Regions from separate parts of the Arthrobacter sp. HMSC08H08 genome, predicted to be linked through region 1. Evidence: riboswitches for the same ligand, from Rfam matches in the RefSeq annotation. Region 1 holds a riboswitch; each other region holds the start of a gene.
What was found. A riboswitch is a leader RNA that binds a small molecule or an ion and turns the genes downstream of it on or off. The one in region 1 is predicted to bind S-adenosylmethionine.
Positions count from the first base shown of each region.

Region 2: another riboswitch for S-adenosylmethionine. It lies ahead of HMPREF3175_RS03440 (O-acetylhomoserine aminocarboxypropyltransferase/cysteine synthase family protein); the one in region 1 lies ahead of HMPREF3175_RS06210 (flavin reductase family protein).
Region 3: another riboswitch for S-adenosylmethionine. It lies ahead of HMPREF3175_RS07270 (O-acetylhomoserine aminocarboxypropyltransferase/cysteine synthase family protein); the one in region 1 lies ahead of HMPREF3175_RS06210 (flavin reductase family protein).
Region 4: another riboswitch for S-adenosylmethionine. It lies ahead of acs (acetate--CoA ligase); the one in region 1 lies ahead of HMPREF3175_RS06210 (flavin reductase family protein).

Region 1 covers NZ_KV789394.1:80,015-87,740, reverse strand. The annotation lists gene rpsF (30S ribosomal protein S6) at 1-221, shown strand, start outside; gene HMPREF3175_RS06225 (single-stranded DNA-binding protein) at 275-874, shown strand; gene rpsR (30S ribosomal protein S18) at 945-1,184, shown strand; gene rplI (50S ribosomal protein L9) at 1,208-1,669, shown strand; SAM riboswitch class IV at 1,867-1,980, shown strand; gene HMPREF3175_RS06210 (flavin reductase family protein) at 2,021-2,545, shown strand; gene HMPREF3175_RS06205 (PepSY domain-containing protein) at 2,664-3,296, shown strand; gene dnaB (replicative DNA helicase) at 3,789-5,192, shown strand; gene HMPREF3175_RS06195 (EamA family transporter) at 5,255-6,376, opposite strand; gene HMPREF3175_RS06190 (hypothetical protein) at 6,553-7,245, shown strand; gene HMPREF3175_RS06185 (hypothetical protein) at 7,404-7,726, shown strand, end outside.
Region 2 covers NZ_KV789382.1:41,932-49,657, forward strand. The annotation lists gene gatB (Asp-tRNA(Asn)/Glu-tRNA(Gln) amidotransferase subunit GatB) at 1-1,078, shown strand, start outside; gene HMPREF3175_RS03410 (ribokinase) at 1,289-2,182, shown strand; gene tpx (thiol peroxidase) at 2,336-2,830, shown strand; gene HMPREF3175_RS03420 (hypothetical protein) at 2,981-3,172, shown strand; gene HMPREF3175_RS03425 (phosphotransferase family protein) at 3,227-4,135, opposite strand; gene HMPREF3175_RS03430 (CPBP family intramembrane glutamic endopeptidase) at 4,166-4,993, shown strand; gene HMPREF3175_RS03435 (VOC family protein) at 5,036-5,677, opposite strand; SAM riboswitch class IV at 5,813-5,928, shown strand; gene HMPREF3175_RS03440 (O-acetylhomoserine aminocarboxypropyltransferase/cysteine synthase family protein) at 6,017-7,348, shown strand; gene HMPREF3175_RS03445 (homoserine O-acetyltransferase MetX) at 7,414-7,726, shown strand, end outside.
Region 3 covers NZ_KV789399.1:18,817-26,542, forward strand. The annotation lists gene HMPREF3175_RS07245 (MFS transporter) at 1-235, shown strand, start outside; gene HMPREF3175_RS07250 (adenylosuccinate synthase) at 395-1,696, shown strand; gene HMPREF3175_RS07255 (carbon-nitrogen hydrolase family protein) at 1,842-2,642, shown strand; gene HMPREF3175_RS07260 (magnesium and cobalt transport protein CorA) at 2,685-3,791, opposite strand; gene HMPREF3175_RS07265 (CoA-binding protein) at 3,959-4,471, opposite strand; gene HMPREF3175_RS07270 (O-acetylhomoserine aminocarboxypropyltransferase/cysteine synthase family protein) at 4,471-5,799, opposite strand; SAM riboswitch class I at 5,812-5,932, opposite strand; gene HMPREF3175_RS07275 (histidine phosphatase family protein) at 6,026-6,685, shown strand; gene HMPREF3175_RS07280 (M20 metallopeptidase family protein) at 6,762-7,726, shown strand, end outside.
Region 4 covers NZ_KV789399.1:29,108-36,833, reverse strand. The annotation lists gene purS (phosphoribosylformylglycinamidine synthase subunit PurS) at 1-43, shown strand, start outside; gene purQ (phosphoribosylformylglycinamidine synthase subunit PurQ) at 43-804, shown strand; gene purL (phosphoribosylformylglycinamidine synthase subunit PurL) at 801-3,107, shown strand; gene HMPREF3175_RS07305 (LLM class flavin-dependent oxidoreductase) at 3,291-4,721, opposite strand; SAM riboswitch class I at 4,752-4,865, opposite strand; gene HMPREF3175_RS07300 (hypothetical protein) at 4,871-5,143, opposite strand; SAM riboswitch class I at 5,202-5,299, shown strand; gene acs (acetate--CoA ligase) at 5,308-7,350, shown strand; gene HMPREF3175_RS07290 (amino acid permease) at 7,536-7,726, shown strand, end outside.

The DNA of each region.
Region 1 (7,726 bases):
TCGAGGTCGTCACCAAGGACGGCGGAACCGTCGAGAACATCGACATCTGGGGCCGTCGCCGCATGGCCTACGAAATCAACAAGAAGGCTGAGGCCATCTACGCAGTGGTTAACTTCACCGCTGAGCCACAGACCGCATCCGAACTTGACCGTGTTTTGGGCCTCAACGAGTCCATCATGCGCACCAAGATCATCCGCCCAGAGGACCAGCGCATCAAGTAAGCGCGTCCTCAGCGGGCACAACCACGTTTCAACGCTTCACGCTAAGGGGAATCATGGCTGGAGAAACCATCATCACTGTGGTGGGTAACCTCACCGCTGATCCGGAACTGCGTTTCACGCCCTCCGGTGCCGCGGTAGCGAACTTCACGGTCGCTTCTACGCCGCGGATCTTCGACCGTCAGGCCAACGAGTTCAAAGACGGCGAAGCCCTCTTCATGCGCTGCAGCGTATGGCGTGAACACGCCGAAAACGTGGCGGAATCACTGACCAAGGGCATGCGCGTCATCGCCCAGGGTCGTCTCCGTGCCCGCAGCTATGACGATCAGAACGGCAACCGCCGTACCGCATGGGAACTGGACGTCGACGAAGTCGGCCCAGCCCTGCGCTACGCAACCGCACAAGTCACCCGCAACCAGCGAGGCGGCGGGGGTAACCAAGGCGGTTTCGGCGGCAACCAGGGCGGCTTCGGTGGAAACACCGGCGGCGGCTTTGGTGGCGGCAACCAAGGCGGAGGCTTCGGCGGCCAGCAGAACCAGGGCGGCGGCGGAGACTGGGGTGCGCCTCAGCAATCTCCAGCTAACGACCCGTGGGGTAACTCTGGCGGCTCAAGCGACTGGGGCGCAAACCCCGGCCAGTCCGCACCACCGTTCTAAATCGTTTTCAAACCAATACCCATCCCGCAGCTGACACTGCGGGCTCCAAAACAAACTAAGGAGCTCCACGATGGCTAAGCCTGAAATTCGCAAGCCTAAGCCTAAGGCCAACCCGCTCAAGGCCGCCGACATCGACTACATTGACTACAAAGATGTCGCCCTTCTTCGCAAGTTCATCTCCGACCGCGGCAAGATCCGCGCTCGTCGTGTAACTGGCGTTACCGTGCAGGAGCAGCGCAAGATCGCTCAGGCGATCAAGAATGCGCGCGAAGTTGCCCTGCTTCCATACTCCGGCGCTGGCCGCGGCTAAGCAAGAAGGAGGAGAGAAGAAACATGGCAAAGCTTATTCTCACGCATGAGGTAACCGGCCTGGGTGCTGCGGGCGACATCGTCGAAGTACGCGACGGCTACGCACGCAACTACCTGCTGCCACGCGGCTACGCGATCACCTGGACCAAGGGTGGCGAGAAGGACATCGAGTCCATCAAGGCTGCTCGCGAGGCCCACCGCATCGCGAACCTCGAAGAAGCACAGAAGATCGCAGACGGCCTCAAGGACGCTGAGATCCGCATCGAGGTTAAAGCTGGTGACACCGGCCGCCTGTTCGGTACCGTCAAGCAGGCCGACGTTGCAGCAGCAATCGAGGCTGCCGGCCTGGGCAAGGTCGACAAGCGCACCATCGAGATCGCACAGCAGGTCAAGACCACTGGCCACTACAAAGCCACCGTCCGCCTGCACGAAGACGTTCTCGCGAACACCACGCTGCACGTTGTTGCAGCACCAAAGGGCAAGTAACACTCAAGCACTCAGCGCGCGGAACCATAATGTGAACCGCGTGTCAGCTCACGTGTGAAACAGTCTGAGACGCGCCCCGCGAGGGGCGTGAACGAACGCCGCACCCGAGAAAGGGTGCGGCGTTCGTCTCATTAAATGAACTACATGACACATTCAGTTGCACGGCGTGCGCTGAACTGTTTATCGTTTAACACACGAATCATGAGTACGGATTTTTAGGCCCTGGCTAATCCGTCGGCAACCCTCTCGCGTAGGTGGGGTGCCCCAGGTGACGATTCGGCCGTCGGGAATGCCGGCGGCAAGCTGCGCCGGCCATTGTGGACGGCCGATACTTGCGAAGGATGAATCGCTATGTCCCTGACCCACACCATCGACCAGGCAACCCTGCGTTCGGCATTCGACCGTTTCCCTGTAGGCGTGGCAGCTCTCTGCTCCCGCGTGGGAGGCCACCACGAAGGCATGGTCTCCTCGAGCTTTGCGGTCGGCATCTCATATGAGCCAGCGCTCGTATCCTTCTCAGTTCGCAACGAATCCCGCACATGGCAGCGCCTCAAGCACGGCTATCGGCTCGGCGTCTCGATTCTGGCCGATGAACACCGCGAGGTCTGCTATCAGCTCGCCTCCCGCGACGCATCCAAGCGTTTCAGCGGCCTCGACGTCACGTTAGCTGACTCCGGTGCTTTGTTCCTGGACCGCGCCGCCCTGTGGCTTGAGACCTCGATCTATGACACGGTCCCGGCAGGCGACCACACCATCGTGCTGTTGAAGGTCCACGCTGTATCTCACGGCGAGGAACACGGAGAGCCGATCGTGCTGCACGGCAAGACGTTCCGCGACCTTGCGCAGCTTCCAGACCGCGCACTCGTAACCGCCTAAAGCCTGCTGTTTGGAAGGCGCTGATCATAGGACAAACGCGGGCAGTTAATCTAGGTTGGCTTAGAGCTGAGCAAAAAAAGCAGTGCTATCTGAGTCCCGATCTGCGTATATTGAGGCCATGGAGAAGAAACATGTAGCCCTCACGTCCGTAGCAACCCTCGCGCTGGTTCTTGCCGCTTGCGGTGCTCCAACGGAGGACAAAACCTCCGAACCCACCCAGGACGCCCAGCAGACCCAAACTCAGCAGACTGAGACTCAGCAGGCGCAGAACACTGACGCCGATGACGCTGATGGTAAGGACTCTGCAGACAACAACGCGCAAGCCCCAACCAAGGGTGGTAGCCAACAGAACGCTCTCAAGGCGATCGAGACCGCTGAAAAGGAAGTTGGCGGCAAGGCCGTTGACCTCGACTGGGATGACGATAAGAGCGGCTGGAGCGTAGATGTTGTCAAGGGCAATAAGAGTCACGAGCTCGAGGTAGCCGCTGACGGATCCAAGGTCACCAACCAGGATGAAGTCGAAGACGTAGACAGCGATGACCGCCGCGAATATGACGCGATCAAGGTAGAAATCGCTAAGGCGATCGAGACCGCGCTCAAGGACACCCCAGGCACCCTCGATGACGTCAGCGTTGACGAGGAGCAAGGCCAGATCATGTGGGAAGTTGATATCTACCCAGAGGGTGGCGGCGCCGACGTGACGGTCTATGTGGACGTCAAGAGCGGACAGGTCCTCAAGAAGGACAAATAAGCACGCAAAAGCATAAGCAATAGTGCAAGGTAGTTTGTGGGGCGGGCCCTTTCGGGCTCGCCCCATGTGCATGTAGCCCCATTTGTGGGGGCGGTCAACCTTCCGCGAGGGTGAGTTGGCGAACCTTCAACCTCTACTCGGGCGAGTCTGTGGGTAACTAGCCCAAACCTGTGGATAACTTAGCGTTTCAGGCATGTATCGCGTGGATATCCCTCTTGTCAACATGACACGTGTGCTTGAAGGTTGGGGAAAAGTTTTTAGAGCATCTTCATAATCCACAAGAAAAAACCGCGGAATCTCGCGGGATACAGCTAATTTTAAGCAAAATCACAGCGATGTTTTCCCCAGGTTATCCACAGAAGTAGTGGATATCCACCGGTGTGTTCCACAATAGTCCACACACTATCGACAGGGGCTGTGGATAACTCGGGTTGTGTTGTGTCTATTTCGCCCTACACTGAGCCTGAGGACAGTACAGGTTGAAGGAGCACAGTGGATCAGTACAGCGACGCCGACTACAGCGATGCAGGCGCATCATCCTCGGGTGCGTCCTCACTTGCTGAGCGCGTCCCGCCTCAGGATGTAGCGGCTGAACAGTCGGTTTTGGGTGGCATGTTGCTCTCCCAGGACGCGATCGCCGACTGTGTAGAGATTCTGCGCTCATCGGATTTCTATAAGCCCGCGCACTCGATCATTTTTGACGCGATCACCGATCTCTACGGCCGTGGGGAACCGGCTGATGCGGTGACCGTCTCGAGCCACCTGACCAAGAGCGGTGAGCTCAACCGTGCCGGTGGCGCGGCCTATCTGCACGAGCTGATCCAATCCGTTCCGACGGCCGCGAACGCGAGCTTCTACGCCGAGATCGTGAGGGAGCGCGCCATCCTGCGCCGCCTCGTCTACGCGGGCGATCGCATCACGCAGATGGCCTTCGCAGCCGACGGTGAGGTCGACGCGATCGTCAACGACGCCCAGTCCGAGGTCATGCAGGTTGCTGAACGGCGCGCCGCGGAAGACTACGTGCTGCTCTCAGAGATCATGGAGTCCACGGTCGATGAGATCGAGGCCGCAGGGCAGATGACCGGCGACGAAATCACCGGTGTGCCTTCGGGCTTCTATGAGCTTGACGAACTGACGCAGGGGTTCCAGGGTGGCCAGATGATCGTGGTCGCGGCCCGCCCCGCAGTCGGTAAATCGACCTTCGCGCTGGATATCGCCCGCTCCGCGGCGATCAAAAACGGCATGACCACCGTGTTCTTCTCGCTAGAAATGGGCCGCACCGAGATCGCGATGCGCATGCTCTCAGCTGAGACCGCCGTCGGGCTTCAAAACCTGCGTAAAGGTGACTTGCGCGACGAGGACTGGACCAAGATCGCCCGCACCCTCCCGCAACTGAATAACGCGCCGTTCTTCATCGACGATTCACCGAACATGACGCTCATGGAGATCCGCGCGAAATGCCGCCGCCTCAAGCAGCAACACAACCTCAAGCTCGTGGTGCTGGACTACCTGCAGCTCATGTCATCAGGTAAACGCGTTGAATCGCGCCAACAAGAGGTCGCTGAGTTCTCGCGTGCGCTCAAACTGTTGGCTAAAGAGCTCGATGTTCCGGTCATCGCGCTCTCGCAGCTCAACCGTGGCTCCGAACAGCGCACCGATAAACGCCCACAGGTCTCCGACCTGCGTGAATCCGGTTCGATTGAGCAGGACGCCGACATGGTCATCCTGTTGCACCGCGAAGACATCTACGACAAAGAGTCCCCACGCGCAGGTGAAGCCGACGTAATCGTGGCTAAGCACAGAAACGGCCCGACCAAGACGATCGTGGTCGCGTTCCAGGGCCACTACTCGCGCTTCAACAACATGGCCTATGAATCCGCCGACGCCGGCATCTAGCAACGCGCTAGAGCGGGAGACATCAGCGCATCAGCGGGGGCTGGCTTTAGAGCGGGCTGACTTTAGAGCGGGGTAACCTCGCGGCGTTGAGGCCGTTTCTGGTTGCCCTCCTGCACCTTCTTCTGGCTTTGGCCCTTATCGCCGTTCTGGGTCTTGTTGCCAGGCGTGCCGTCTTTGCGTTTGTGGTTCTTCTTCCGTGTTGGCCGCCATTTGACGCGGCGGCGAGGCTCGATGCCTGGCATCTTCTTGGACATTGGCGAACGGCCGCGTGGGCGCTCACCGAGCTTGACGAAGACGACTCCGGCGAGGATCGCCGCACCACCCACGAACTGGATGCTCGCCAGCGTCTCGCCGAGTAGCCACCACGCCACAACGGCTGCGAAGAGGACCTCGGTGAGGTTCACGAACGAACCTACGCCGGCACCCATGAGCCGCAGGCCCACAACACCGAGGACGTAGGCGGCGACGGTGAAGACGATGATGATGCTGTGGGCGATGAACCAGGGTGCACTCCATTGGCCGAGCGCAACGGGATCCGTGGTTGCCTTCCATGGGAGTAAACCGAGTGCTACGAACGGGACCGTGCCGATGGCGCCGACCGCGAAGCCCAGCCCCGTCAGGGCGGTGGAGGGGATCCGGACCGAGTCGTTCGCAGAAATCATGAAGTACACGGCCAGGCACACCGCTGAGGCCAGCCCCATGACCACGCCGAGTGCGTCGAGGGAACCTGAGCCTTCGCCGATGACCGAGCCCACATCGAGCACCGCAACCAGGCCGATCATCGAGATCGCAAGCCCAAAGAACGTGAGCCCGGAAGGGCGGGCCTTGGTGCGGGCCCACAGCCAGAAAACGATCATCATGGGTGCGGTCATCTCAAGCAGGATCGCGATCGTGACATTCAGGCGTTCCACCGCCACGAAATACGTGGCTTGAACGCCGGTCATCGAGAACAGGCCGAACGCGACTACAAGCCGCCAGTGCGCACGCACTTCACCCCACTTACCGCGCAACTGGATCAAGGTGGGCACTAGGAGGACGAGCGCGCAACCGGTCAAACGCACTAAAGTCACAGAACCTGGCGACCAGCCGGAACCGTAGAGCGCTTTCCCCACCGGTCCAGGAAGAGCGAATGCAAAGGACGACGCCAAAGCAAAGAGAAGACCGATAAGGAACTTCGGTTGCATAAACACCTCCTAGTGGATGGACGAGCTATAAGTCAGCCTAGAAAATTTATTGCGATCACTGGCAATTTGCGCAAAGGTAGGCAAAGCTAGTGTCTCACTAGAAGCTTGACGATACGTAAGGGCTAGCAATGACTAATAAAACGAGGACTGTACGACGCGCATTAGCAATGATTGCTGTGCCACCACTGCTTGCAGCCTCGCTCGTGGGTTGCGGCGATAAGAGCGACGGCAACGAGACGAGCCCGGAAGGCGCCTCGAGCGAGCAGTCTCAGGGTCAGCAGTCTCAGAGCCCTGAGGTGTCAACACCGCAGAACTCGCCGGCCCCGCAGGATTCACAAGGCAGTGGATCGGCATCCGGAGCGTCGCCTGCAAGCCCGAAGTTCATGGAGTTCATGAAAAACAATGTGAGCTCCGACTATAGGGTCGTGGATCTTAGTTCGAGGCTGTCGAAGCCGGACGTCGGTGCCGGCGCAGCCGCAGATCAATGCGCAGCCACGGTCTATGGCGCAGCGGATCTTGCCAAGTACGGAGCTCAGGTCGTCACTGCTGTGCAGTCGGGCCCAAAGCAGAAGGCCGTCACCGTGCTCATGTTTGGATCGGCTGATAAGGCGAATGCTGCCCTCGATCAGGTCAACTCGGAACTGGATAAGCCGGAATGTAAGGAAACCCCGATCAACGGTAAATCGATCAAGATTGAACCGCTCAAGGATACGTACGGCTTTGATAAGGCCGCGGGGATGACCCTGGATGTCCAGGGTGAAGACATCGACAACCTGTTCGCAACGAAGGGTCAATTCATGGTGATCATGATCGGAGACCTCGACGAGGTAGTTGCTGACGGCAAGAAGGTCTATGACGCGTTGCCATAGCGAACCCAGCGCTTCGGTTTCATAACGCCCCTAGTGGATCGGTGAGCTTTTAGCAACCTAGAAGTGATGTTGCGATCGCGGGCAATCTGCGCAAGGCTAAGCACAGCTAGTGTCTCACTAGGCTCCACACAATCCTCTGACATGTAGGGATTCTCACAGTGCTCAACAAGACAAAAACCGCGCGCCGTACCCTGGCGATTCTCGCTGTGCCTTCGCTGCTCGCGGCGGCGCTAGTCGGCTGCTCCAGCAACGATGGCGGCGACAAAAAGCCAGCAGAAGAGACCACGCAGGCCGCGCCACAGAACTCGGAAACCCCAACGCCTACCGAGAGCGCAGCCCCGTCGTCTTCGGAAAGCTCTGAGAAGACCCCAGACGGCATTGCGGACGTACAGGATGCCGACCGTGATTTCGTTCAGCTCGTGAAGAAGAACGTCGGCAAGGACTACCAAGTCGCAGACCTCAAGCCCTACCTGCAGAAGCC
Region 2 (7,726 bases), on a different contig from region 1:
GGGTAAGCTCACCCACGTCGGCGGTTCCTCGGGGCGTATCCAGGGTGCATCGAGCTCGCTCGTTGACTACAACCGCGCAGGTGTGCCGCTTGTTGAGATCGTGACCCGCCCCATCACGGGTGCAGGCGCTGATGCTCCCGAGCTTGCACGCAAGTATGTTGAAGCGATCCGTGACATCGTCAAGGCCCTCGATATCTCTGATGCCCGCATGGAGCGCGGTAACGTCCGCTGCGATGCGAACGTTTCGCTCATGCCGATCGGCTCCGAGAAATTCGGTATCCGTTCCGAGACTAAGAACGTGAACTCGCTGCGCTCCGTCGAACGTGCCGTGCGCTACGAGATGTGCCGCCACGCAGGCATCCTCGATGCCGGTGAGACCGTGGTCCAGGAGACCCGCCACTGGCACGAAGACACCCGCACGACATCGTCGGGCCGTCCGAAGTCCGATGCCGATGACTACCGCTACTTCCCAGAGCCAGACCTCGTACCGATCGTCACGACCGCCGACCAGGTCGCTGAACTTCGCGAACGTTTGCCGGAACTCCCAGCCGCTAAACGTTCCCGCCTCAAGGCGGCGTGGGGCTTCTCGGATGAAGAGTTCCGCGACATCGTCAACGCGGGCCTCATCGACACGATCGAAGAGACCGAGAAAGCCGGCGCGAGCGCATCAGCTGCACGTAAATGGTGGATGGGTGAGATCTCCCGCATCGCTAACGAAGCGGAGAAGGACGTCACCGAAACCGGTATCACCCCGGCTCACGTCGTGGAGATCGAAAACCTCATCGCTGAGAAGAAGATCAACAACAAGATCGCCCGCCAGGTCCTCACACACGTCGCTGACGGTGAAGGCAGCCCGGCCGAGATCGTTGAGAAGCGTGGACTGGCCGTCGTATCTGATGACGGCGCGTTGACCGAAGCCGTCGAACAAGCGATGGCGGGTAACCCGGACGTGGTCGAAAAGATCAAGGCTGGCAACCAGAAGGTCATCGGCGCCCTCATGGGCCCGATCATGAAGGCGACCCGCGGTCAGGCTGATCCAGGCCGAGTCCGCGAGATCATCCTCGAGAAGATCAACTAGCCTCGCTTGCTCCCCGTCTCGGGATGGTGACCGTTGGTCCTCACCACGAGGCGGGGACCAGCGGTTAACGCCCTGCCACTTTAAACAGCCTGCCACTTCATACACCGCGCCAGTTCCTACATGGCGCCGTTCATACACCGCGTCAGTGTCACACACGATGCAGTTTCGAGCATCACGCAACGTAGAGCGCATCACGCAAGGAGAGCGCGCATGAGTAAGCCAACCGTCACCGTTGTGGGGTCCACCAACCTGGACATCACCGCTACCGTGCACCGCCTACCGGGGCCAGGTGAGACCCTCCTAGGGCGTACACTCGTGCATTCCCCTGGTGGCAAGGGCGGAAACCAAGCGCTCGCGGCCTCGCGAGCTGGCGCCCGCGTCCGGTTCATCACTGCCATCGGAAGCGACGATGCCGCGCGGGAGGCCCACGAACTGCTCACAGCGGATGGTGTTGACTTGAGCCACGTGCTCGTGCGTGAAGACGAACCAACAGGAACCGCGATCATCACGGTCGACCACGGGGCAGAAAACACGATCATCGTGATCGCCGGCGCTAATCAGCACCTTGATGCAGGGGCCGTGCAGGCACGCGCCCACGCTGTTGAAGGTGTGGTTGTGTTGCAGGGTGAAATCCCGGTCACGGGAATCCAGGCTGCCTTCGCGGCGGCCGAGGACCGGGTGGTTTTCAACCTCGCACCCGTCATCGACGTCCCGGCTGATCTGATCTTGCGGGCTGACCCGTTGGTCGTCAACGAACACGAGGGCGCAGGGGCGCTGAAGATGCTCGGCGGCGACCCTGAGGGGCTGAGCGATAAGGAGATCGTCCGTGAGCTCAAAGCCGCCGGAGTGCGTTCGGTGGTCATGACCCTGGGCGCAAGCGGTTCACACGTGATGGACGAGACCGGCGAACACAAGATCCCAGCTCACACCGTGAAACCCGTTGACACCACCGGTGCCGGGGACGCGTATGTCGGGGCGCTTGCTGCGCGGCTCGCGGCAGGGGACAGCCTCGCCGAAGCGGCCTCCTACGCAAGCCGTTACGCCGCCGACACCGTGACCCGTCCCGGAGCCCAAGCATCCTACGGCGTGTTGCCAGTACGCTGACAGAACCGCTGACCTCGCCCATCCGGAAAGGCTGCCCGTCCGCAGACGCTGCCCGTCCGCAAGCGCCGGAAGCGTGGCGCTGATGTCCGCTGTTGGCTAAGCCTGAGGCTAAACCCTTGCCAAATGCTGGGGCACCTCTGAAAGGATAAGGCTATGGCTACTATCGAGTTCCAAGGTAAGACCCTCAACACGGTTGGCGACCTCCCCGCTGTAGGTAAGGCCGCCCCAGAGTTCACTACCGTCAACACCGACCTTGAAGACGTAACCCTCAAGGATTACGCAGGCAAGCGCGTTGTGTTGAACGTGTTCCCGTCGATCGATACCGGGGTGTGCGCCCAGTCCGTTCGCGAATTCAATAAGCGTGCAGCGGGCCTTGAGAACACGGTTGTTGTGACTGTGTCCATGGACCTTCCGTTCGCGCTCGGCCGCTTCTGCGGTGCTGAAGGCATCGACAACGTTGTTGCGACCTCGGCATTCCGTTCGAGCTTCGGCGAGGACTACGGCATCAAGTTCGCAGACGGGCCAATGAAGGGCCTCATGGCTCGCGGCGTCATCGTGATCGACACGGACGGCACCGTGCTCTACTCCTCCCTGACTCCAAGCGTGGGTGAGGAACCAGCGTACGACGAGGTCCTCAACGTCCTCTAAACCACACACGTGCTGGCGCCCGGGGTCACAGACCCCGGGCGTTTCGCGCATCCACGCAGCAGTGCTCATCTAACAGAACTGGGCGGGCCTTCAACAGCTCAGCCGGATGCGGCAAGTAATCTCCGGAGATGAACGTGAACACCGACAACGATGGACAACAAATTTTTCGGCGCACTGTTTGGTGCCGTGATCGTCGCGTATCTGCTCTTCTTTGTCCCTAACGTGAGCCTCATCATCGGTATCACGGTCGTGTTGATGATCGCATCCTGGTGGGCGGTTGTAGCGTTCTGGCCTATTGAACCGCCAAAGAAACCGGGCGTGCGGACCTACCGCTCGAACTAGCGAGCTCCACAGTATGAGCCCCATAGCGAGCCCCACAGTATGAGCCTCAGGGGATTACTGGAGCAGCTCGCGGCATACGTGTGCGGCTTGAGCGGCCCTCATGATGCGCGGCTGGGTTTTCCTCAAAAGCCGGCCCCAGGTTTTCACTCCACCGCGCAGTGCGGCGTCAGCCACGCGAGTCAACGCCAATGACCCGTTCCACACGTGGGCTCGAGCCGCGAAGAACTCATCCGGGGCTGACGGGTCGATCACGTCTTGGCCGTGCCACAGCGATAGATGCGCCAGATTGATCGCCGGGTCCCACAAGGATGCTTTGTCCCAGTCGAGGATCCCGATCAGCTCGCCATCACGCCAGTGCATATTCCGGCCCGCTAAGTCCCCATGCACTAAACCACGCCGGAGTGAACCGCGAAGAGCGGCGCCTTGGCCCACCGCGGATCCCATGGCTTGCTCCATCTCACCCAGAGTAGCTAACACGGTAGCGGCACTTGCCCGCACATCGGGCTCAAGCGCATCGATCGCGGCATCGGCGCGGGCCTGGGTCCATTGAGGTTCTGCCTCCCAGGGCGCGCCAACCAGGCCTTCGTAGGCGCTCAACGGAACCGCCTGCAGGTCGGTAATAATCCGCCCCAACGCTGCAGGGTCGCCTTGGTGTAGCGGGTGGGCGGCACCGGGGATGAAACGTTGGATGATCCCGCCGGCGGAATCGATCGGGGAGCGGGATTCAGGGACGAGCCACGGAACATGCGGGGCAAGCGCATCTGCTAACGCGGCACGGCGGGCTTGGGCGAGCGCCTCCTCACGAGTCCGGGCCATCCGGAACACAACCTCAGGAACCGGGTCTGCCGGGATGAGAACCAGGTTCGACTTCCCAGATTCCTCAACCCGGCCAGAAACCCAATCCGCGGCAGGGTATAAAGCGTTGGCGCGTTCAACTTCTTCGCTCGTGGGTTGCCTGGCCATGCATCCAGCCTACCGAGCATAATCGGATGCATGAGTGCCCAATCCCCACACGCACACACCCCAGACGGTGACGGCTCAGCGAAGACGCCCGGCCTGGGCGAGCTGGGGGCGCCCTCGCGAAAGGCCCTGGGGTGGGAGATCGGCATCGTCCTAGCGCTCTCTTTGGGCAAATCCGGGGTGTATGCGCTCATCGACTTGCTCGACACCATCACGCGCGGCCCCATCTCCTCCGGGACCGCGGCCCTCAACACCTCAACTAGCACGCGTGAGTGGATTGATCTGCTGTATCAGCTTGCCGGCATCTTCTTTGCGCTTGCCCCGGTAGCGCTCGTGATCTACCTTGTTTCACGCTGGCCGGGCAATAAGCCTTGGCGTAGGTGGGGCATCGACGGTCAACGATGCGGTAGCGACGCCGCAGTGGGTTTCGCATTCTTCGTGCTCATCGGCGTAGGAACCCTCGCGGTATATGCAGCGGGCAGGGCGCTCGGTGTCACGACTGCTATCACGACCTCGGGCCTTCCGGACGCGTGGTGGAGCGTACCCGTGTTGCTGTTGGCCGCACTCAAGAACGGGCTGCTTGAAGAGATCGTGGTGCTCGCCTACCTGCATGAGCGGCTCGCAACACTGAAATGGACGCCCGCCGCGATCATCATCTTCTGCGCCGTAGTGCGTGGCTCCTACCACCTCTACCAAGGCATCGGGCCGTTCATCGGCAACGTAGCGATGGGCGTGATCTTTGGGCTCTACTACCTGCACAAACGCCGCATCATGCCGCTCATCTGGGCGCACTTCTTACTCGATGCGGTCGCGTTTGTGGGCTACCCGCTGCTCGCGGCATGGTTCGGGTACGGTAGCTAGCCCGCGCCGTCGGCCCTGTCAGCTCCCGCCGGGCCAACGCTGTTAGAGGGTTACGAGGCCCTTCGGGGTCTTCAACGTGACTGACTGCAGGCCCGGCATCCCGGAGGGGGAGGTGAAGTTGAATGTGACCTCGCCCTTGAAGTCTTCACCTGGGTGGCCGAGCCATTCGTCGATGCGTTCGCGGTTACCGGAGATCGTGAGTTCCACGATTTCACCGTGTGGCTCTTCAGCCCGGGATGGGTGCAGGTCCTCGAAGCTCTCGTCCCAGCGGAGGAAGTAGGGAAGCTGAGGGTCTGCGATGAGCCCGTTGATGCCGATCTGGCGCCACGTGAGCTCTCGCCCGTCGGGGAACTTACGCGAACCGGGGACCGCGCCGCGTTGCAGGCGCTCCTCGATAGGTGTGAGGTCCTCTACTGAGACGACCCAGCCCATCCATCCGCCACCCATCTCGCTTCGGGCGCGTACTGCCTTCCTGAACGGCTGCTGGAGAGTGGCCGGGTGGTCTAGTACCTCAACGACTTCGAGGTACTGGTGGTTGTGGAGGGGGAAGAACACGTTGCGTGTTCCGAAGCGTGGGTGCACGCCTCCTTTGACGTACCGGAGCCCGAGCTGATCGGCGATACGGTCTGCGGTGGTGATGAGGCCTTCTGGCCCGCAAGCGTAAGAAACGTGATCGAGCTTCATGGGTTAAATCTGACACTGTGTGAGCCACATCTCTACTTAGGTTTACCTAAGTTGAAGTCCGGCCTGTGGATCAAACCGGGTGTGGTGGGCGTTATGTGGTGCCAGTGGGTTGGCGTGTTGTAGGCTAATTGCCAAGGTCATGAGTGCCAGTGCAAAACCCCGGTTTGCTGGCCGGCAACCCTCCGTCCGCGGCGGGGTGCCCCGGGTGAGGACCTGGTCACACGGGAATGCCGCTGTGGCAAGCGCGGGCTCTGCCCGCCCGTATCCGGGCGGACGTTACGTCAAATCAACCGGTGTATGCGGGCAAGCCCCTCCTATGAATCAAGGGGTGCACTGTATATGTCGCAACAAAAGTTCGAAACTCGTCAGATCCACGCCGGCCAGACTCCAGACCCGACCACGGGTTCGCAAGCGTTACCGATCCACCTGACCAACGCGTATGTTTTCCCTGACACCGAGGCTGCTGCCAACCGCTTTGCGCTGAGCGAGCTGGGGCCTATCTATACGCGCTTAGGTAACCCGACCACCGAAGTCATCGAGAACCGCATGGCAAGCCTCGAAGGCGGCGTCGGTGCGCTGTTCGTCGCCTCCGGAATGGCGGCTACGAGCTATGCGATCCTCAATGTTGCGGAAGCCGGCGATCACATCGTCGCATCGCCATCCCTCTATGGCGGGACGCAGAACCTCTTCAAGCACACTCTGCCTAAGCTCGGTGTCGAGGTCACGTTCGTGGAAGATCCAGACGACCTGGATGCATGGCGCGGGGCAATCAAGCCGAACACCAAGGCCTTCTTCGGCGAGACCATCGGTAACCCGCGCCAAGACGTGTTCGACATCGAAAACATCGCCGCGATTGCACACGATGAGGCAGGCGTACCGCTCATCATTGACAACACGCTGGCAACCCCGTACTCGCTGCGCCCGATCGAATGGGGCGCCGACGTCGTGGTTCACTCCGCAACCAAGTACCTGTGCGGCCACGGAACCGCGATGGGCGGGGTCATTATTGACTCAGGAAACTTCGACTACACCCAACACCCGGAGCGTTTCCCGGGTTTCAACCAGCCGGATGAGTCCTATCACGGCATCGTTTACGGCCGCGATATGGGTGTTGGCTCGCCACTGGGTGCGAACCTCTCCTACATCCTGAAGATCCGCGTGCAGTTGTTGCGTGACACCGGCGCTGCGATCTCCCCAATGAACTCCTTCCTGATCGCCCAAGGCCTCGAAACGCTCTCTCTGCGTGTTGAGAGGCACATCGAGAACGCGCAGAAGGTCGCTCAATGGCTCGAAGCGCGCGATGACGTCTCCGCGACCATCTATGCCGGCTTGGAATCCTGCCCGTGGTATGAGCGTGGCCGCCACTACGCACCCGAAGGGGTGGGCGCGATCGTCTCCTTCGAGATCAAGGGAGCTGAAGACAACGAGGAAGCGGCCCGCGCCTTCGTGGACGCGCTCGAGCTGCACTCGCTTGTAGCCAACCTCGGTGACGTCCGCTCGCTCGTGGCGCATCCATCATCCACAACCCACTCCCAGCTGTCTCCGGAAGAGAAGCGAGCCGCCGGCGTGGGCCCAGGCACAGTACGCCTCTCAGTGGGCCTTGAACACGTGGATGACATCATCGCCGACCTGCAGAAGGGTTTCGACGCCTTCCACGCCGCCCGCGCCTAACTAGCGCCGGGACATTGGCATGTGGCAACGGAAGCGATAGAAACTCACGAAGCGAAAGCAGCGTTATGACGTTGGATGTACGAGAACACTCACAACACAACGCTCCCGAGAGCGATGTGAAGATCCTCCCGCTGGGCCCGCTGGATCTAGAGACAGGCGGGCACCTTCCCCAAACCCATATCGCGTACGAGGTTTTCGGCGAGCTCAACGCTGAGCGCAGTAATGCGGTCCTCGTTTTGCACGCGCTGACCGGCGACACCCACGCAGCCGACGGAACGCCGGCTAAAGATGCGCCGGCTAACGATGCGGCAGTGACCGATGCGGACGCACCGCAACCTGGTTGGTGGCGCGAGGTCGTAGGCCCGGGTAAGCCGGTGG
Region 3 (7,726 bases), on a different contig from region 1:
GGGCTTGCTCTCTGAGTCCTTCCCGCCCGAGGTCCGCTACACGGGTATTTCGCTGAGCTACCAGGTCGCTTCCTCGGTGTTCTCTGGTTCGGCACCGCTGGTGGGTTCCGCGATGATCACGATGGCCGGCGGGCACGTGTGGCCCGTTGCGGTGATGGGTTCACTATTTGCTGTGCTGACGTTGGTCTCCGCGCTCAAGCTGTGTGGGGGCCGGATTGATAGAATCAGCAAGTAAGGCCCTCATCGCGGGAAAGCACGCGCCACAAAGCCGGATTGCTTGCGGCATCGTGCCTTGAGATGGCGGGTTCGCTTGAAGCGGGCCCCGGTGATGGGGGTGTTTCCCTGCCAACGCACTAGAGCACGCACTAGGAGACAGTGCGCGAGGAGTAGATGCATGCCGGCCGTCGTTATTGTTGGCGCCCAGTGGGGCGATGAAGGCAAGGGCAAAGCAACCGACCTTCTTGGTGGTCGTGTTGATTACGTTGTGAAACCGAATGGCGGTAACAACGCGGGCCACACCGTTGTGGTGGGTGGTGAAAAGTATGAGCTCAAGCTCATCCCGGCCGGTATTTTGGCCCCGAATGTGATCCCTGTTCTGGGGAACGGTTGTGTTGTGAACCTTGAGGCCCTCTTCGAGGAGATCGACGCGCTTGAGGCTCGCGGCGCTGATACGTCCCGGCTGCGTGTTTCTGCGAACGCTCACTTGGTGGCCCCGTATCACCAGACACTCGATAAGGTCACCGAACGTTTCTTGGGTAAGCGCGCGATCGGCACAACCGGTCGCGGCATCGGCCCGACCTACATGGATAAGATCGGCCGCCTCGGCATCCGTGTCCAGGACATTTTCGACGAATCGATCCTGCGCCAGAAGATCGAGGGCTCACTGCGGCAGAAGAACGAACTCTTAGTCAAGGTCTATAACCGCCGTGCCGTGACAGTCGAAGAGGTTGTTGAATACTTCTTGAGCTTCGCTGACCGTTTGCGCCCGATGGTGATCGACGCTGAGCTGGAAATCAACAAGGCGCTCGATGAGGGCAAGGTTGTGCTCATGGAGGGCGGGCAGGCCACCTTCTTGGATGTGGACCACGGGACCTACCCGTTCGTGACCTCATCGAACCCGACCGCCGGCGGCGCATCGGTGGGTGCGGGCATCGGCCCGACCCGCATCCAGCGCTCGATCGGCATCATCAAGGCCTACACCACCCGCGTGGGTGCTGGCCCGTTCCCGACCGAACTGTTCGACGATATGGGCGAGCGCCTACGCACCGTGGGTGGCGAGTTCGGCGTCAACACGGGCCGTCCGCGCCGCACCGGCTGGTATGACGCGGTTATGGCTCGCTACGCGTCCCGCGTCAACGGCTTCACCGACTACTTCTTGACCAAGCTCGACGTTCTGACGGGCATCGAGAAGATCCCGGTATGCGTCGCCTACGACGTGGACGGGGTGCGCCACGACGAGGTACCGATGACGCAGTCCGAGTTCCACCACGCCAAGCCGATCTATGAATACTTTGACGGCTGGATCGAAGACATCTCAGGGGCTCGGAGCCTCGATGACCTGCCGGAAAACGCCCGCAAATACGTTGAAGCGCTCGAAGCGATGTCGGGTTGTCGCTTCTCCGCGATCGGGGTAGGCCCGGACCGTGACGCGAGCATCGTGGTGCGGGATCTGATCGGCCCGGTTGAAGACAACTGAGCTCACTCATCCGGCCTTGAAAGAGACCGCTAGTAGCATCTGAAGCCAGCGTGCATAGAACCTTGTTTCTATGCACGCTGTGCTTTATCCGAAGGTGTGTAGAGTAGGGCTCACACCGCTTGTTGCAGACAGCAAGGAGAACGCGATGAAGATTTCCCTTGGCCAGTTCAGCCCGACCGCCGATGTCTTCGAAAACCTCGAAACGTTGGATAAGTTGGCGCGGCAGGCCGCCTCTGAGAAGGCGGACATGATCGTGTTCCCTGAGGAGTCGATGCTTTCGCTGGTCCAGGCTGGCGATGATTTCGCTGGGCTTGTTGAGAAGGGGTGGGAGCGTTTCGCCCGCCAGGTCGGTTTGATTGCGGCGAGCCACAGCATCGCGGTTGTGGTGGGTGGTTATGAGCCGAACGAAACCGGCAAGCCGTACAACACGGTCTTGGCAGTGGATGCGAATGGTCAGGAGCTTGAGACGTACCGCAAGATCCACTTATATGACGCGTTCACGTTCAAGGAATCCAACCGTATTTCTGCAGGCGACCCCAACCAGGTCGCTACGTTCACGTACGGGAACCTGACGTTCGGGATGATGACGTGCTACGACGTGCGTTTCCCCGAGCTCGCGCGCAACCTTGCGTTGGCTGGCGCTGATGTCCTGTTGGTTCCAGCGGCTTGGTATAAGGGCGAGAACAAGATCGACCACTGGCAGACGCTACTGAAGGCCCGCGCTGTGGAGAACACGGTATGGGTTGCGGCTGCCGGTACGGCCTCGAACCAGACGATCGGCTACTCGGTCATCCTGGATCCGCTGGCCCAGCCTGTCGCTTATCTTGAGGACGAGCCATTCGGTTTGGTCACAGGCAAAGTGGGCCGCAAGAAGGTCAAGAGCGTGCGAGAATACCTGCCGGTTCTTCAGAACCGCCGCGTAGGGGTCGACGCGCCAAAGGCCTGATCGCTGACCGCGGGCTAGCCGCGGCAGGGCTAGCCAGCGCCGCTACATCCAGTCTTTCTTTTTGAAGACGATGAACAGGAACAGAGCGAATCCAAACATGGCCGCGAGCGCGAGCGGGTAGCCGTAGGTCCATTCGAGTTCGGGCATGTTGGTGAAGTTCATGCCGTAGATCGCACCGATGAGCGTGGGCGCAAAGATGATAGCCGCCCACCCGGAGATCTTCTTCATGTCTTCGTTTTGCCGCTGAGAGACCAAGGTCGCGTTGACCTGCAGGATCTGATTCAGCGCGTCCCGTAGCTCGGCGATGTCGGGGATGATCTGGGAGAGATGATCAGAGACGTCATCGAGGTACATACGCAACTCGGTGTCGGTCCCATAGCGGGTGGTTCCGATCAACAGGCGGCGGATCACGGTCGCTAACCCGTTGGACATTTGGCGTAGCTCGATGATCTCGCGCGACAAGCGGTAAATACGCTCGGCAGCCGCCGGGTCACCCGAGAACACCTGGCGTTCAATCTCTTCTTTGTCAGTCTCGAGGCCACGCAGCACGGGGCCGTATCCGTCCACGACCGCATCGAGCACTGCATGCAGCACGGCTTCCGGGCCGTGCTTGAGTAGCTCGTTCTGTTCGCCGAAGCGGTGTTCGAGCCGGAAACCTTTCGCCTGCCAGGCTCGCACCGCGGCCTGATCCTGGCACAAAACCGCTACCTGGTTCCCTCGCATCAACAGGTTGAATTCGCCGAAAACGACCTCTTCGATGTCATCTTGATAGGCAACAGAGTGAGTCACGACGAACAGGGTGTCGCCCTGACGTTCGGCTTTAGCGCGCCGCGATGGGGCCTGCAGGTCCTCGAGCAGCAGCGGGTGAAGATCCCAGGCCTCCGCGAGGTCTTCAATCTGCTGGTCAGTCGGCTTATCCATCGAGATCACGACGACCTGGTCAGGGTGTTCTTCCGAATACCTGCCAGCGGTTTCGATGGTGTGGCCGCCGGTGAGCGGGAACGCGCCTTCGTTATCGAATGAGACTGCGCGGATGTTGTCTTTCACCACGTGCGGGGTCGGCGGCGCAACGGGGGTTCGCTTATGACTGGCACGTCCCGAAACGAGGGGGAGGCCGAGTTTGGAGCGGATCTTGTTGCGAGCAGACATGCCTCTATTCTGGCACCAGTTCCACCCGTTCCCGGCCACCGCGACGCGCTGGACGTTCAACCCCGCGGCGCCGCGGTGAGACGGTCACGCGGTCGCCACCGCGCCGCCGCGCAGGCGCCTCAAGCGTCGGTGCGCGATCGTGCCGCGCAGCGACGCAACAGCAACCGTTATGCGCGCAGTTGGCGTTTGGAGGAGATGACTCCGGTGTCGAAGCCTGCAAGGTGGAGGCCGCCGTGGAAGCGTGCGTGCTCGATTTTGACGCAACGGTTCATGACCGCGGCGAGCCCGCCGGCTTCAGCGATGCGCGCGGCTTCTTCGTTCCACAGGCCCAACTGTGCCCAGAACACCTTCGCGCCCACACGCACGGCGTCCTCAGCGACGCTCGGGAGGTCCTCGTTACGGCGGAACGCAACCACGATGTCGGGCACTTCCGGCAGGTCATCGAGGCTCGGGTACACGGGCTCCCCGAGTAGCTCAGTGGCTCGCGGGTTGATGAAGTACAGCTTGTAGGGGGCGGAGGACTGCAGGTAGGTCGCCACGAAATACGCGGCACGCGCGGGGTTCGTGGAGGCGCCCACGATCGCGATGCTCTTGGCGGCACGCAGCAGGTTCAACCGTTGCGGGGCTGATGGGCCAACCCACGCACTGTTGGCCTCTGTTGTGGTGGTTTCGTTGCTCATTACGCTTCCTCCCCGTTCGCAGCACCGTCACTAGCACCGTTCACGGCGGCTTCCAGGGCCTGGTCGAGGTCCCAGATGATGTCCTCAACATCTTCAAGGCCCACCGAAATACGGATCAGGTCTTCGCCGATCCCGCCCGCAATCAGCTGTTCTTTACTTAGCTGCTGATGCGTTGTGGATGCCGGATGCAACACGAGGGTCTTCGCGTCACCAATGTTGGCTAGGTGGCTTGCCAGCTGCAGGTTCGCGATGAACTCAGCCCCGACGTCGCGCCCACCCTTGACACCAAAGCTGAACACGGAGCCCACGCCCTTCGGCAAGAGCTGCTTGCCGCGCTCGTGGTAGGCGTGGTCTTCCAGGCCGGCGTAGGAGACCCACTCGATGCGGTCATCGTTAGCCAGCCAACGCGCGACCTCACGGGCGTTGGCGATGTGCTCATCCATACGCTGCGGCAGGGTTTCGATGCCGATGAGCAACTGCCACGCGGACTGAGGGGCGAGCGATGCGCCGATGTCACGCAACTGTTCGTTGCGTAGCTTGGTGAGGAAACCGTATTCACCGAAGTTGCCCCACCACGACAAGTCACCGTAGGAAGGCACCGGCTCCGTCATGGATGGGAAGTTGCCGTTGCCCCAGTTGAAACGGCCTGATTCAACGACGACGCCGCCCAGGGTGGTTCCGTGGCCGCCCAGGAACTTGGTCGCCGAGTGGATCACGATGTCCGCGCCGTGTTCCAGCGGACGGAAAATGTACGGCGGGGTCAGGGTTGAATCCACAACCAGTGGGATCCCGTGTTCGTGGGCGAGAGCGCCGAGACCTTCGATGTCGGTGATGACTCCGGATGGGTTCGCTACCACCTCGGTGTAGAGGACCTTGGTGTTCGGTTGGATCGCGGCCGCGAAGTCCTCGACCTCGGTCGAGTCGATGAACGTCGTCTCCACGCCGAATCGGCGCAGCGTGACATCCAGCTGGGTTACGGTCCCGCCGTAGAGCTTCGAGGAAGCGACCACGTGATCGCCCGCCTGGCACAGCGCGGCGAACGTGATGAACTCAGCGGCCATACCCGAAGACGTCGCGACCGCGCCGATACCGCCCTCAAGGGACGCGACGCGTTCCTCGAACGCCGCAACCGTAGGGTTAGCGATACGCGAATACACGTTCCCGTACTTCTGCAGCGCGAACAGCGTTGCCGCATCGTCCGCGTTTTCAAACACGAAAGACGTCGTGTTATACAGCGGGACGGCACGCGAACCGTGCTCCGAATCAGGGGTGGCACCCGCATGCAGGGCACGGGTACGGAAACCGAATTGACGGTCGGCAGAAGACATGGAACTCCTTCAACTCCATCGATCCCGGCATGAGCACCATTCGCTGCAGCAGTGAACGCTACATGAGTGAACACTGTGGCGATGGTTGCTGCGGCGTCACAGGGCCAGGTCCCTCGACCGCTCTAGATGGTCAGCCACCATTATGCGCACTCGCCTCGAGCCAGGGCAAACGCATGTGACGTACTAAGGCGCGCCGGGAACAGTGCGGCCGGCATAAGCTGGGGATATGAGCACCAGCCCTCACCACGTCCCGTCTCTCGCTTTGGTCCGCCACGGGCAAACAGACTGGAATAAAGAACGCCGCTTCCAAGGAAGCGCGGACGTCCCCCTCAACGCGACCGGCATCGAACAAGCCCGCGCCGCGGCGGAAACCCTGGCGGCTGACGCGACATCACGATGGGGTAGCCCGTGGGACGTCATCCTCACCTCCCCGCAACTCAGGGCGCGCGAAACCGCGGAGATCATCGCTGAACACCTCGGACTTGAGGCGCCGCGCGTCGTCGCCGGGCTCAAAGAACGCTCATACGGGCCCTACGAAGGCCGTGCCTACGGCGACCTCGACAAAGAAACCTTCACCTACCTCTTCCCGGCACACCTCCCCAACGTCGAAGAGGTCGAAGCCCGCGGTAAAGAGCTCGGGATCCTCGAAGGCGTCGAAAGCTCCAAAGACGCCGGCCGCCGTAGCGCTACAGCGCTCGCCGAAGCGCTCCAGCGCAACCCAGGCCAACGCGTCATCGCCGTATCCCACGGCTCGACCACCCGCTGCCTGCTCAACACCCTGGACGAGTGGAACATCAGCAATCCGGGGTTGCGCAACTGCGACATCCGCTACCTCACCCCAGCCCAAGAAGCGCACCTGCACCACATCCGCAGCGCACTTTCCTAACCCGGCGCTGCATCACAGCCACCCACTACACTGACTGTGACGCCGTTCACGGACACCAGCTAAGCCAAGGACACCCATGATGAGCACCGCCAGTACATCAGCGAGAAACACGTCAGCACCGGGGCAACAGCTTCCGGCGGTACATCCGGCGGCGCAAGAACCGATCCCGGCGGAACTCAACGGGCACATCGTCCGGTTGCGCCGCTATCTGCACGCGAATCCCGAGCTGGACCGGCACCTGCCCACGACGCAGGCCGCGGTGCTGGATGCGCTCGAGGGAACCGAGGGGATCGAGTTGCACACCGGGAAGGCGCAGTCCTCCGTGACCGCTGTTCTGCGCGGTGCTGCTCCGCTTCCTGAAGGTACGCGCCGCCCCGTAGTCCTGTTGCGTGGAGACATGGACGCGCTACCGGTCACCGAAGAAACCGGGCTTGAATATTCGCCCACCGAAACCGGGAAGATGCATGCGTGCGGCCACGACATGCACACCGCGGGCCTGGTGGGCACGCTGCTGTATCTCGCACAGCGCCGCGATGAACTTACCGCCGATGTTGTAGGCATGTTCCAGCCTGCCGAAGAAACCGCTGGCGGCGCGAAAACCATGATCGAAGAAGGCCTACTGGAAGCCGCAGGCCAGCCGGTCGATGAGGCGTACGCGATCCACGTGTACGCCGACCGCTATCCGCACGCGACGTTCGTCTCCAAACCGGGAACCATACAGTCCGGATGTGATGACCTCGTCATCACCGTCCACGGCCAAGGCGGCCACGGATCCGCCCCGCACCAAGCCGCGGACCCGGTGCCAGTCGCGGCAGAGATCGTGCTCGGCCTACAGACCATGGTGACCCGCCAGTTCGACCCGTTCGACCCCGTCGTGGTGACTGTCGGCTCGATCAAGGCGGGCTCTGCGCCGAACATCATCCCGTCCACCGCAACCATCCAGGTCACGCTGCGTTCCTTCAGCCCGGCGTCACGTGAAAAGCTCGTGCCGGCCGTGCAGCGCGTCGCCAAAGGCATCGCGGAAGCCCACGGGATGAGCGC
Region 4 (7,726 bases), on a different contig from region 1:
CGAAGACGTTGTCAACGTGGCTGTGGTTGAGGACGGTCAGTAATGCCGCGCACCACTGATTTCCCTTTCTTGGTTGATAATTCCGTGGACACCTACCCGGATTCGGGTGTCAAGATCGGTGTTGTCACGTTCCCCGGAACCCTTGATGACCGCGATGCGTGCCGTGCGGTGCGTTTGGCTGGCGGCGAGCCGGTGAACCTGTGGCACGCCGACGCTGATCTGAAGGATGTTCAGGCTGTTGTAATCGCTGGCGGTTTCTCCTACGGCGACTACCTGCGCCCGGGCGCCATCGCTCGTTTCGCGCCTGTGATGGACAGCATCATCGCTGCCGCGAACTCGGATGAGAAGCTGCCGGTACTGGGTATCTGTAACGGTTTCCAGATCCTCACCGAAGCGCACCTGCTTCCCGGTTCGATGATCAAGAACGATCACCTCAAGTTCATTCGCCGCGATCAGCCGTTGACGATTGAGAACAACGAAACCAAGTGGACCCGCCTGTATGAGAAGAACCAGAGCGTGGTCTATCCGTTGAAGAACCAGGACGGCCAGTACGTCGCAGACGAGGCGACTCTCGACATGCTCGAGGCCGAGGGTCGCGTGGTATTCCGTTATGAGGGCTGGAACCCGAACGGTTCCCGCCGCGGCATCGCCGGCATCACGAACGAGGCCGGGAACGTGGTTGGTCTGATGCCTCACCCAGAGCACGCAGTCGAGCTGGGCTTCGGACCAGACGATGGCCGCGGCCGTGACGGCCTGACCGTGTTCACTTCCTTGATCAGCAACTTTGTGGAGGACGCCAAGTGACCACCCAAGATTTCACCCTTGATACCGTCGCTGATGCCGAATCCACCCCAGACGTTGAGCAGCCGTGGGCTGAACTGGGGCTGAAGGAAAACGAATACGAGGACATCAAGAAGATCCTGGGCCGCCGCCCCACGGATTCCGAGCTCGCGATCTATTCCGTGATGTGGTCCGAGCACGCCTCCTATAAGTCCTCCAAGATTCACCTCCGCTCCTTCGGTAAGAAGGTTGACGATGAGATGAAGAAGCACACTCTGGTTGGTATGGGCCAGAACGCTGGCGTGACCGACCTCGGTGACGGCTGGGCTGTGACGTTCAAGATCGAATCCCACAACTCACCTTCCTATGTTGAGCCGTATCAGGGTGCCGCTACCGGCATCGGCGGTATCGTCCGCGACATCATCTCGATGGGTGCCCGCCCTGTAGCGGTCATGGATCCGCTGCGTTTCGGCGCGATCGACCATCAGGACACCGCACGCGTGGTGCACGGGGCCGTGGCGGGCATCGGCGGCTACGGTAACTCGCTTGGTCTGCCGAACATCGGAGGCGAAACCGTGTTCGATCCCGTCTATCAGGGCAATCCGCTCGTCAACGCGCTCGCTGTGGGCGTGATGCGTCACGAGGACATCCACCTCGCCAACGCTAAGGGCGAAGGCAACCGTGTGGTCCTGTTCGGTGCGCGCACAGGCGGCGACGGTATCGGCGGAACCTCGGTTCTGGCTTCGGCGTCCTTCGAGGAAGACAAGCCATCCAAGCGCCCAGCGGTCCAGGTGGGTGACCCGTTCGCTGAGAAGGTCCTGATCGAATGCTGCCTCGACTTGTTCCGTGACGAGCTTGTTGTGGCGATCCAGGACCTCGGCGCGGCCGGTATTTCGTGCGCGACCAGCGAACTCGCCTCCAACGGTGGCGTGGGCATGAACGTTGAGCTCAAGGACGTGCTGTTGCGTGATCCGAGCCTCAACCCGTCCGAAATCCTGATGTCCGAATCCCAGGAACGCATGATGGCCGTGGTGACCCCTGAGAACGCCGAGGCGTTCGAGAAAGTCCTGGAGCACTACGGTGTCGAATACTCCTGGATTGGTGAGATCACCGAGGATCCGCGCCTGATCATCACGTGGAACGGCGAGGTCATTGTGGACATCGATCCGCAGACCGCCGCTGAAGAGGGACCTGAATACGACCGCCCATACGCCCGCCCTGACTATCAGGATGCGTTGCAGGCTGACTCGTTCCGTGCTTCCGAGGCCGCTAAGAACCTGCCGGAGCAGGGCGAGGACCTCAAGCAGGCGATGCTGGAGCTCATGGCGCGGCCTAACCTGTGCGATAAGACGTGGGTCACCCAACAGTTCGATTCCAACGTTGGAGGCAACACAGCGTTGGCTTCCCCTGACGACGCCGGCGTGATCCGCGTTGATGAAAACACCGGCATGGGTGTCGGTTTCGCGACGGATGCGAACGGCCGTTACGCCTACCTCGACCCCTACGCTGGCGCTCAGCTGGCTTTGGCCGAGGCGTACCGCAACGTCGCGACCTCCGGCGCTACCCCGATGGCTGTGACTGACTGCTTGAACTTCGGTTCCCCTGAGGACCCGAATGTGATGTGGCAGCTGGTCCAGGCGATCGAGGGGCTTTCGGATGCCTGCCTTGCACTCCAGGTTCCGGTGACCGGCGGTAACGTTTCGCTCTACAACCAGACCGGCGAGACCCCGATCCACCCGACCCCGGTTGTGGGCGTGATGGGTCGCTTCGATGACGTCACCGCGCGCACGGTTTCGGGTTGGCGTGAAGAGCACGACGGCAACGCGGTCTACTTGCTTGGTGTGACCCGCGATGAGCTGGATGGCTCCGAGCTCGCCGCGATGCGTGACCACCTCGGCGGTATCCCGCCGAAGGTCGACCTCGATGCGGAACGCACCCTGGGCCAGCTTCTGGTCTCTGGTTCCCGCGACGGCATGTTCGATGCCGCCCACGACCTCTCCGAAGGCGGCCTCGCAGCCGGGCTGGTCGAGATGTCGATGCGCTACGGCGTCGGTGTGCGCGTGAACCTGGATGAGCTCAAACAGCGTGACGGCATTGACGCTTTCACCGCTCTGTTCTCAGAATCGCAGGCCCGCGCGCTGGTGTGCCTGCCGCGTTCCGAGGAGGAACGTTTCACCGCGATGGCCGCGGCACGCGGCTTCGCCCACGTCCGCCTGGGTGTCGTGGACGCTTCCTCGCACGCGATCGAAGTTCAAGGCGAGTTCTGTGCAACCCTCGACGAAATCCGCGAAGGCTGGGGCACAACCATGCAACGCCACTTCGGCTAACGCCTGTTGCTAGCGGTGTGCCGTACGGCTACAGCACACCGCTAGCAGGCACCTTCGATAACAAGAGATGGCTGTGGGCGCCAGGTTCATCCTGGCGCCCACAGCCATGTCGTATTCGCGGCCGTGAAATGTACGGCCTACCCTGGCTGGCGGGCGCTGTCTCCTGCCCGCCAGCGTGGCAACCTAGCGGCGGACAGCCGCGCCCGGATGGTTTTCCGGCAACCGGTCGCCGCGACCAAACAGTGCGTGGCGCAAGGAGGAACCCGTCTGGTCTTCCACTGGGCGGTCGGCATCCCACGCAACCGTGGCGTCGGCGGCTTCCTCAGCGCTCGGGTACACGCCGAGCGCTTCGAGTTCTGGAATCACGTAGTCCACGACGTCACGGAACGTGCCAGGCTTGACCGCGTAGGCGACGTTGAAGCCATCCACCCCGGTGTCACGCACCCATTCGTGGAACTGTTCGGCGACTTCGCGGCCGGTACCCACGGCAACCGGACCGAAACCACCCACGCCGATGTAGCGCGCCAACTGGCCCACGTTCCACGGCTTATCAGAATCACCTGAAGCCGCCTGGAACATGTTCACCGCGGACTGGATCGCGTTGGACTCCACGTCTTCACCGATCACCGCATCCAGCGGGTATTCGGACAAGTCGATGCCCGTCCAGCCTGCGAGCAACGCCAACGCGCCCTGCTCATCGGCATAAGACTGGTATTCGCGGAACTTCTCCCACGCTTCCTCGTTCGTCTTACCCACAACCGGGGTGATCATCGCGAAAATCTTGACGTCATCAGCGTTACGGCCCGCCGCCACGGTTGCTTCACGAATCTTCTTCACGGTCTTCGCGAGGCCTTCCTTGGTTGCCTGCGAAACGAACACAGCCTCAGCGTGCTTCCCCGCGAAAGCCATACCGCGCGAGGACGCGCCGGCCTGGAAGATCACCGGGGTGCGTTGGCGGGAAGGCTCCGTGATCGCAATGCCTGGAACGTTGAACCACGTGCCTTCGTGTTCAATCGGGTGCACCTTAGCCGGGTCAACGAACAAGCCGGATTCGCGGTCAGCTACAACCGCGTCGTCCTCCCACGAACCCTCGAGCAGCTTATACACGACCTCGAGGTATTCATCCGCGTGATCGTAGCGTTCGTCGTGCTCCATCTGGCTGGTCTGGCCAAAGTTCTTCGCCGCGGACTCGAGGTAGCCGGTCACAACGTTCCAGCCGACTCGCCCGCCCGTGATGTGATCCAGGGTCGCCATGCGGCGCGCGAGCCCCACCGGATGCTCATACGCAGTGCCCGCAGTGACACCGAAACCGAGGTTCTTCGTCGCTGCAGCCATCCCCGCCACGATCACCGCCGGATCAGCCAACGGGATCTGCGCACCGGAACGCAACGCCGTTTCCGGGGAGTTCGCATACGCGTCATACACACCCATCACATCGGCCAAAAACAGGGCGGAGAAACGGCCCTCTTCCAGGATCCTGGCGAGCTCAACCCAGTGCGAGAGCTTGTTGTAATCCCGCGAGGTATCTTCCGGATGCTTCCACAAACCCGGGGACTGGTGGCCAATCGTGTTCATCGCGAAGGCGTTGAGAAGAATCGGTTTTTCAGACGACATGTTAACCCTTTCCCGCAGCCCTCAAACGCTGCGCCATCGTCTTCTGGCGGGAGCACCTTTCCCTCACGATTCCTGCTACGGAACCCTTCAGGATGGTTGCTGCGGCGTCAACGAGCCAGATCTCTCGGCCGCTCTGGATGGATACGGATTCAGCATAGAGGCACACCATGGGCATCACGCAAATCGCTCGTGACCGATGACAAAGAATGACGGCACGCATCGGCGGCTACACTTGCGAAAGTATTACCCCAAGCCATAACACGGGTTTCTGCAGGTGAAAGGGCTACAGCGACGTGGAACTTGCGCGGCCAGAAGTGTTCTTTACCGTCGATATCATCGCGCTGATCATCAACGGGATCATGGGTGGGGTGATCGCCCGCCGCATCGGACGCCTTTGCTTCGCCAGCCGTGTTGAGCAACATGACACACACGCTGACCCGATTTGCGTGCAACCGCATTCGTCACCCACTATGGACAGCACAACCATCCAGAGCGGCTGAGAGATCTGGCTCTACGACGCCGCAGCAACCACCCCGGGTTTTTACCGGGCATGGTGCTCACGCCAGGATCGATGGAGTGACAACGCATGACCGCAACGTCCGCACCCGCGCACCAGGCCGCCCAGGCTCAGCTCAGCAACGCAAACCTCAGCAGCGCGCAGCCTAGCGATGACGCGCTGCTTAGCGATGAAGAGCACAGCGCGTACTGGGCCAAACAGGCCGGGCAGCTCACGTGGGAGACCCCGTGGGATACGGTGCACACGCTAACCCCGCCTAACCCTGAAACTCAGGAAGGTCTGCAGCAAACCTGGTTCGCGGGAGGCACGCTCAACGCCGCTGTCAACTGCGCAGACCGCCACGTAGCGGCGGGCAACGGGGACAAAGTAGCGCTCTACTTCGAAGGTGAACCCGGCGACCGTCGCACCGTGACCTACCGCGAACTCACCGAGGAAGTCTCGCAGGCCGCCCACGCGCTCACGGAACTGGGCATCACCCGCGGCGATCGCGTCGTGATCTATCTTCCGGTGCTCGTTGAGACGATCATCATCACGCTGGCTTGCGCACGCATCGGCGCGATCCACTCGCTTGTTTTCGGCGGGTTCAGCGCAGAAGCGTTGCGTTTCCGGGTTGAAGACACCCGCGCCAAGCTGCTGGTCACCAGCGACGGCCAGTACCGCCGCGGCAAGGCCGTGCCCGTCAAGGACATCGCGGACGAGGCCGCATCCGGGGAGAACCAGCTCGAGCATGTGCTCGTGATCGACCGCACCGGCCAGCGAGACATCCCGTGGACCGAAGGCCGTGACATCTGGTGGGACCAGATTGTGCCCCGCCAGCCCCGGCAGCACACACCGGAAGCGTTCGATGCGGAAAATCCGCTGTTCATCATGTACACCTCCGGGACCACCGGGAAACCGAAGGGCCTGGTGCACACGACCGGCGGCTACCTCACCGGTGCTGTAGCGACCTATAACCAGATTTTCGCCCACCCGGACCCAGCTCAACGCGCGGGCGACGTGCATTGGTGCACTGCAGATCTCGCGTGGGTCACCGCCCACACCTACGAGATCTATGGGCCGCTCGGGGCCGGCGCGACCCAAGTCATCTATGAAGGCGTGCCGAACGCCCCGCACCCGGGCCGGCACTTCGAAGTCATCCAGCGTTATGGTGTGACCTCCTACTACACCGCGCCAACGCTCGTGCGTTCGCTCATGGGCTGGTTCCCGGAAGGGATCCCAGCCGAATACGATCTCTCCAGCATCCGCCTCGGCGGAACCGTAGGTGAAGCCGTCAACCCTGAAGCAGCACGGTGGCTACGCGAACAGATCGGCCGCGACACCTACCAGCCCGCCAACCCTGAAACCGGGGAACCCGAGCGCGGCATCAGCATGGTCGATACCTGGTGGCAGTCAGAAACTGGCTCCACCATCCTCACTCCCCTACCCGGCGCAACCACCGTCAAGCCCGGCAGCGTAGGCCGCGACATGCCAGGGGTAGCGACCGCGGTTGTCGACGACGAGGGCAACCCGACACCGGCTGGAACCCAAGGCAACATCGTGCTCACCCAGTTCCCGCCCTCGATGGCGCGCACCGTGTGGGGAAACCCTGAACGCTGGTACACCTCCTATTGGAAGGCCTACGCCACATACGGTTGGTTCAGCGCAGGCGACGGCGCGAAAGTCGATGCCGACGGCGACACCTGGATCCTCGGCCGTACCGATGACGTCATCAACATTTCAGGCCACAGGCTCTCAACCATTGAGATCGAGTCCGCGCTCGTGACCGACCCGGGTGTTGTGGAAGCCGGCGTGTGCCCGGTACCGGATGCGAAGACCGGGCACGCCGCGATCGCGTTCGTGGTCCCCGGCGATCAGTCCCTGCTCGGCGCTGACGCGAGCGAGGAGGCCGTCGCCGAGTTCGCGCAGCGGCTACGCGCCACCGTGACCAAGGAGATCGGGCCCATCGCGAAACCGGCCCGCATCATCCTCGTGCCCGACGTACCGAAAACCCGCTCCGGCAAGATCATGCGCCGCATCCTCACCCAGGCCTATACCGGTGAAACACTCGGCGACACCACGAGCCTGCGCAACGAAGAATGCATCCCGGACGTGCTCGCCGCCGCCCGCGGCTAGCTGTATCCGCAGCTAGGCCGTACCAACCGGGGAACTTACCCGCGGCTACAGCAGGAGGCCGCGCCGCAGGAGAAAATGCGTGCTTTGAGCTGATTTGAAGTCAGTTCGTCTAGGGTTAGGCGGCCAGCTCGCCCAAGCCCTATCGCGAATGTGCATTGGGTCACGCATCGTCCTAGTCTCGATGCATGCGTTCTAGCAAAGACACGGCTTCTAACAGCGGCACGGGTTCCAGCGCCGACGCTTCGCCCCGGGTTGAGAAGGCTTCCCTCGATAAAGGCCTGACCGGGCGCCACATCCAGTTCATGGCGCTGGGTTCGGCGATCGGAACCGGGCTTTTCTATGGCTCAGCGGATGCGATCAAGGCCGCCGGCCCGAT